2 regions of the Aeromicrobium tamlense genome follow, and region 2 is predicted to be linked to the other one. Evidence: riboswitches for the same ligand, from Rfam matches in the RefSeq annotation. Region 2 holds a riboswitch; the other holds the start of a gene.
The links. A riboswitch is a leader RNA that binds a small molecule or an ion and turns the genes downstream of it on or off. The one in region 2 is predicted to bind S-adenosylmethionine.

Region 1 (3,395 bases), 1.8 Mb from region 2:
CAGGCGATGCCGGCCGCGGCGAAGGCGTCGTAGGTGGGGGCGATCGTGGCGCGCGGGCCGACGGAACCGGCGACCGCGTCGAGCGTCTTGAGGCCGTGACCGGTGTTGATCACGACGGTCTCGAGCTCGGGGTCCAGCTGGCCCGTCTCGACGAGCTTCCTCAGCACGGCCACGGTGGTGCCACCGGCGGTCTCGGTGAAGATGCCCTCGGTGCGCGCGAGCAGGACGATCGCGTCGCGGATCTGGTCGTCGTCGACCTCCTCGACGCCGCCGCCGGTGCCGCGCGCGATGTCGAGCACGTAGATGCCGTCGGCGGGGTTGCCGATCGCGAGCGACTTGGCGATCGTGTCGGGCCGCACCGGCCGGATCGCGTCGACGCCGTCCTTGAACGCGGTGGCGACGGGGTTGCAGCCCTGCGCCTGCGCGCCGAAGACGCGGTACGGCTTGTCCTCGACCAGGCCCAGCGCGATGAGCTCCTGGAAGGCCTTGTGCACCTTCGTCAGCTGGGAGCCCGAGGCGACGGGGATGACGATCTGGTCGGGCAGGCGCCAGCCGAGCTGCTCGGCGATCTCGTAGCCGAGCGTCTTGGAGCCCTCGGCGTAGAACGGCCGCACGTTGACGTTGACGAACGCCCAGCCCTCGTCCTCGCCGGCGATCTCGCTGGCCAGCTTGTTGACGTCGTCGTAGTTCCCGTCGACGGCGACCAGGTTGTCGGTGAAGATCGCCGAGTTCACCTGCTTGGGCGTCTCGAGGTTGCTCGGGATGAACACGACCGTGCGGATGCCGGCGCGGGCGCCCGCGGCCGCGACCGCGTTGGCGAGGTTGCCGGTCGACGGACAGGCGAAGACCTTGCTGCCGAACTCGCGCGCGGCGCTGAGCGCGCAGGCGACGACGCGGTCCTTGAAGGAGTTGGTGGGGTTCGTGCTGTCGTCCTTGACCCACAGCTTCGACAGGCCCAGCTCGGCCGCGAGGTTGCGCGCGTCGAGCAGGCGGGTGAAGCCCGGCTCGAGGTTGGGGCTGTCCTCGATGTCGGCGGGGACGGGCAGCAGCGCCTTGTAGCGCCAGATGTTCGTGGGGCCGGCCTCGATCTGCTCGCGGGTGACCGTGCCGAAGTCGTAGGCGATCTCGAGCGGGCCGAAGCACTCGTAGCAGGCGTAGTGGGGACCGAGCTCGCGCGTGGCGCCGCACTCGCGGCACTTCAGGGCGGTGGCGGGGCCGAAGGCACCCTCGCGAAGGGTGGTGCGGTCAGGGATCGTGACACTCACGACGACTCCATTCATCTCTCCGGGCCGGCGTTCGACCGCGGACGGAATTAGCACCTGGCCGGTGGTCGGCTGGTTGCTGGGGCTTCGTCGGGCCGTGTCCCTCTGCCCCTCGGGATGAGTGATGCCAGCCTAGGGGCGCGTCTCACGATACGTCCACTTCGTCCGGATGCCGAGACGAGCGGGAGGGGCGAGCGTCAGACCGGGGCGAACCGGTCGGCGAGGTCGCCGAGCCAGGCCGCGACGTCGTCGGGCCCGTCGAGCACCACGTCGGCGAGCGCGACGAGCGCGTCCTGCTCCTCGGAGGCCGAGCACACGAGGGTGACGTCCATCCCCTGCTCGCGCAGGGCGATGGCCTCGCGGAACGCCGGCAGGTCGCCGAGGTCGTCGCCGGCGTAGATGACCGCACCGGGCGAGACGCGGCCGATGATGCCGCGCAGGGTCTGGCCCTTGTCGGTGCCCGAGGCGCGCAGCTCGATCACCTGGCGGCCGGGCTCGAGGTGCAGGCCGACCTCGGTGGCGAGCGCCTCGATCTGCGGAGCCAGCTCGTCGAGCAGGCCCGGCGCGACGCCGCGCGTGTGCAGCGCGATCGCCAGGCCCTTGTCCTCGACCCGGATGCGCGACGCATCGTGCTCGCGCATCCACTGCGGCAGGCGCGCGGCCAGCTGCGAGACGGCCTCGGGGCGCGACGGCCGGGTCAGCTCGCCCGTGGCGGCGTCCCAGCGCTCGGCGCCGTACTGGCCGCAGACGACCAGGTGCTCCAGGCCGTCGCCCTCCTCGAAGCGGCCGAGCCGGCGCACCTGGTCGACGGGACGTCCGGTGATGATCGCGATCGTCCCCAGGATCGGCCCGAGACGCCGCAGCGCCGCGAGGGACTCGGGGTGGATGTACGCCGACGCGGGGTCCTCGACGATCGGCGCGAGCGTGCCGTCGAAGTCCAGCGCGAGCAGGGTGCGCCCCGGATCAGTCATGGGAAGAGTATGGCGCGGCCGCACGAGGGGTCAGCGGGGGCTGGCCAGCACGACCGTCAGGTTGCTGGTGGACATGTTCCCCGTGGCGGGCATGAGGCGCACGATCCCGAGGTCGCTGCCGAGCAGCGCGGCCTCGGCCTGGCGTCCCGCCGGGTAGTAGACGGTGTCCTGCGGGACCCCACCGCGCCAGTCGGCCACGGCGCCGACGGTCCAGCCGGCGGCACGGGCCTGGCCGGCGACGCGGGCGGCGAGGCCGCCGATGCCGATCTGGTTGTAGACCGAGACGCCGATCGACCGGGTCGCGGTGGGCTCGGTGGTCGGCTCGGTCGTGGGCTCGGCGGTGGGCTCGGTCGTCTTCTTCGGCTTCGGCTTCGCGGAGGCCTTCTTCGTGGGCTTGGACGTCGGGCCCGTGCTGGTGCGCTGCGCGGACTGCGCGGGCGCCTCGTCCTCGCGGACGGCCTCGATGATCGCCCAGCCGCCGAGGGCACCGAGGATCAGCCAGACGGCGGGCAGCACGACGACGTGCCACGGGCGACGACGCTCGGGCTCACGCCGGTCGTCGCGCGGTTCGAGGGGCGGCTGCTCCTCCACCTCAGCGGTCGGAGCCGGTACGCCGGGCCTGGCGCTGACGCTGGCGCTGCGAACGGAGGCGGCGCAGGCGCTTGACGAGCAGCGGGTCGTGCGCGAGCGCGTCCTCGGAGTCGATCAGCGCGTTGAGGATCTGGTAGTAGCGGGTGGCGGTCATGTCGAACTTGTCGCGGATCGCCTGCTCCTTGGCGCCGGCGTACTTCCACCACAGGCGCTCGAGCTCGAGCATCTCGCGGTCGCGATCGGACAATGCGCCGTCGCGGACCGCTTGGTCGTGACTCTCCACCGCTGCCATGTGCCCGACTGTACCGGCGAAATCACACGCTTGTCATTCCCGTTCGCCGAAACCGTCGCCCCACCGCGTGAGGTCCGCGGCGGGCGGGCCCGTTCTCCTCTAGGCTGGCCGCATGGCGCCCGAGAAGACCGACTTCCTCGTGATCGCCAACCGCCTGCCCGTCGACCGCCGGATCGGCGACGACGGCGAGGTCTCGTGGCGCACGTCGCCCGGCGGTCTGGTCACGGCACTCGAACCGGTCATGAAGCTCCAGGGCGGGGCGTGGATCGGCTGGCACGG
Region 2 (3,395 bases):
GACACACCGTGCTCGGCCGCCAGGAACGCCGCCAGCAGACCCGGATCGACTCCCTCGAGGCGGAACGTCACCACGCCGATCGGCTCGGCCGAGTCCGACCAGATCCGCGCGACGTCGACGCCGGGGAGCTCGCGCAGGCCCTCCACCAGTCGCGAGCGCAGCGAGGACTCGTGCGCGGCCACCGCGTCGGGCTCGAGCGACGACAGCGCCTCCGCTGCGGCCGCCAGGGCGACGGCACCGACGAGGTTCGGCGTGCCCGCCTCGTGCCGGGCGGGCCCGTCGGTCCACTCGACGTCCTCGTCGGTGATCCGCCGCACCGCCCCGCCACCGGCCAGGTACGGCTCGATCCCCTCGAGCCAGTCAGGACGGCCCACGAGCGCACCCGCGCCGAACGGGGCATGCACCTTGTGGCCGGAGAAGGCGACGTAGTCGACACCCGACTCGGCCAGCGAGAGCGACCGGTGGGCCAGCAGCTGCGCGCCGTCGACGAAGACCCGCGCGCCGTACCGGTGGGCGAGGTCGACGACCGCGTCGATCGGCAGCGACTCCCCCGTGACGTTCGAGGCGCCCGTGACCGACAGCAGGCTGATCTGGCGCCGCGACAGCACCGAGGCGAGCGCCTTCAAGGTGGCACCGACGGTGGCCTGGACCCCGAGCACCTCGCAGCCGCCGAGGCTGCGCCGCCACGGCAGCAGGTTCGCGTGGTGCTCCACGTCGAGCACCAGCACCCGCCCGGGCACCGCGCCCGCCAGCAGGTTGGTGGCATCGGTGGTGTTGCGCGTGAAGATCGTGACGTCGGCGGAACGCGCGCCGACGAACGAGCCGACGGCCTCGCGCGCCTGCTCGTACAGCGCGGTCGACACCTGCGAGGCGTAGCCGGCGCCGCGGTGGACGCTGGCGTACCAGGGCAGCACGGCGTTCACGCGCTCGGCGACGGAGGCCAGCGCGGGCGCGCTGGCCGCGCCGTCGAGATTGACGTGACGCACCGACCGTCCGTCGACGAGGGGGACGGTGACGTCGGCGCCCACGAGGGGCAGCAGCGGGCAGTCGGCGTGGGACAGGACAGACGACATGGAGGACCTCCGGGGTGACTCGCGCTTGCCCCGGCCGGTCGGCCGAGGCCCGGTCCTCACCCGGAGCACCCCGCCGCGACGGAGGGTTGCCGACCAGCAAGCCGGGGCTGTGCGTCGAGGACGCGGCTGGCACTCGTGACCGTGGGCGAGAGCCTGCCAGTCGGCTCGGACTACCACGACAAATCTCATCATGCGGACGTCGTCCCAATAATTGAGATCGCCATTCGACGCGCTCACCGACCGACAGGATCACCATCAGCGCCCGGGATCCGACCCGCGCCGATCTCGAGGAGGAGCCGCGTGGACACGTGGAACCTGGTGGCCCTGGCCGTGACCTTCGGCCTGTTCGCGGGCGTGTGGGTCCTGGGCCGCATCGGCGTGAACTTCGCCGTGCTGACGATCGGGGCGCTGGTCGTCGGCGCCGCCGTCGGCGTCGTCTTCCGCGACCACGTCGACTACCTCGCACCGCTCGGGCGGATCTACATCAACCTGCTGCTGGCGATCGTCGCGCCGCTGGTGATCGTGTCCATCCTGTCCAGCGTCACGTCGCTCGGCTCCACCGCGAAGCTCCGCACGATCGGCCTCTCGTCCACGGCGTGGCTGCTCGGCATGAACCTCATCGCCATCCTGCTGACGCTCGGGCTCACCCTCGAGCTGGGGATCGGCAAGAACGCCGACCTCGAGACCGCCGGCGTCGACACCCGCTCCCTCGACGAGATCCAGAAGCCGTTCGCCGAGGTCTTCATCGGGTTCTTCCCGACGAACATCGTCAAGGACGTCTCGGAGAACAACATCATCCCGATCATCGTCTTCACGCTGCTCGTCGCGGTGGCCACCGCGGTCGTCGCGGAGCGGTCGCCGAAGACGGTCGCGCCGTTCCTGAACCTCGTCGAGGCCGGCCGCGTCATCATCTACAAGGCCGTCGGCTACGTCATCGCCCTGACCCCCTACGCGGTCCTGGTGCTGACGGCGGGCGCCGCCTCCTCCGCGGTCGGCCGCCGCGACCAGCTGCTCTCGCTGCTGGGCCTGCTGGTGGTCGGCTACGTCGCCTGCTTCGTGCACACGTTCGTCGTGAACGCGGTGATCCTGCGCAGCGCCGCCCACGTGAGCCCGCTCGCGTTCTTCCGCAAGATCTTCCCGGCACAGAGCACCGCGTTCACGACGCAGAGCAGCGCCGGCACCCTGCCCGTCACCACCACGGTGCTGACCCAGCGCGTGGGCGTCCCGTCCGACGTCGCCGGCTTCACCGCGCCGCTCGGCACCACGATCGGCATGCCGGGCTGCGCCGGCATCTGGCCGATCATGCTCGCGGTCTACGCCATCAACGGCCTCGGACTGTCCTACGGGCTGGCGGACTACGCGCTGCTCGTCGTGCTGTGCCTCCTGGTGTCGATCGGCACCGCCGGCGTCCCCGGCACCGCCACGATCGTGGCCACCACCGTGCTCACCGCGGCCGGCCTGCCGCTCGAGGTCGTCATCCTCACGCTGCCGATCAGCGCGATCGTCGACATGGCGCGCACGATGACCAACGTCACCGCCGCCGCGGTCGCGGCCACCGTGGTGGCTCGCCGCGTCGGACGTCTCGACGACGACGTGTTCGCCGGCCGCAAGGAGGCCGTCGTCCCGCACGAGGCCTCGGCCAAGGAGCGCCTCGAGGCCGCGGTCGGCGAGATCCCCGTGGCCCGCGGCGTCCCCGTCGGCGCCTGCTCGATCGACGACCGTCCCACCGAGCGCCGTCCGCTCGGCTCCACCCGCTGACCCCGCACCCCCCCCCACCGAAGGAGTCCTCGTGACCTCGAAGTCCCTGCGCCTGCCCCGGCCGCTGCACCTGCTCCTGGCGTTCGCGCTCGCGACGACCATCCTGCTATCCGGACAGGGCCTGCTCGTGCCCGCGAAGGCCGCGACCATCACCTGGGTCGACGGCGGTGACGACCAGCCGTGCCTCAACGACGACATGGGTCGCGCCCTCGATGCCCTGCCCGCCGACCAGTGGTGCACGCCGATCAGCGGCTGCTACCAGGACGACGACGGCAAGTACGTCCTGCCCAGCCGGAAGACGGGCATCTGGCAGGGCAACCCGAACGACGTGAAGTACGCCGACGAGATCAAGGCCGAGCCGACTCCGAAGCCGACCGCCAAGCCCACGACGAAGCCGACCGCCAAGCCCGTCGCCAAGCCCACCGCGAAGCCGACGACCAAGCCGACGACGAAGAAGTCGGTCGACACGGGTGCGCCGACCACGACCACCGACAGCCTGGGTGTCGACGAGAACGAGGTCGTCGCCGAGGGCGCGCCGTCCGCGCCCGCCGCGCCGGTCCTGAC

Region 1: linked by a shared signal. The riboswitch ahead of thrC (threonine synthase) and the one ahead of BJ975_RS03905 (aminotransferase class V-fold PLP-dependent enzyme) in region 2 are both predicted to bind S-adenosylmethionine.

The regions. Positions count from the first base shown of each region.
Region 1 covers NZ_JACBZN010000001.1:2,597,072-2,600,466, forward strand. Annotated here, with positions in the region: gene thrC (threonine synthase) at 1-1,265, opposite strand, end outside; SAM riboswitch class I at 1,274-1,386, opposite strand; gene otsB (trehalose-phosphatase) at 1,460-2,233, opposite strand; gene BJ975_RS12815 (LytR C-terminal domain-containing protein) at 2,264-2,824, opposite strand; gene BJ975_RS12820 (DUF3263 domain-containing protein) at 2,826-3,116, opposite strand; gene BJ975_RS12825 (alpha,alpha-trehalose-phosphate synthase (UDP-forming)) at 3,229-3,395, shown strand, end outside.
Region 2 covers NZ_JACBZN010000001.1:767,548-770,942, reverse strand. Annotated here, with positions in the region: gene BJ975_RS03905 (aminotransferase class V-fold PLP-dependent enzyme) at 1-1,073, opposite strand, end outside; SAM riboswitch class IV at 1,090-1,214, opposite strand; gene BJ975_RS03900 (dicarboxylate/amino acid:cation symporter) at 1,374-2,831, shown strand; gene BJ975_RS03895 (fibronectin type III domain-containing protein) at 2,863-3,395, shown strand, end outside.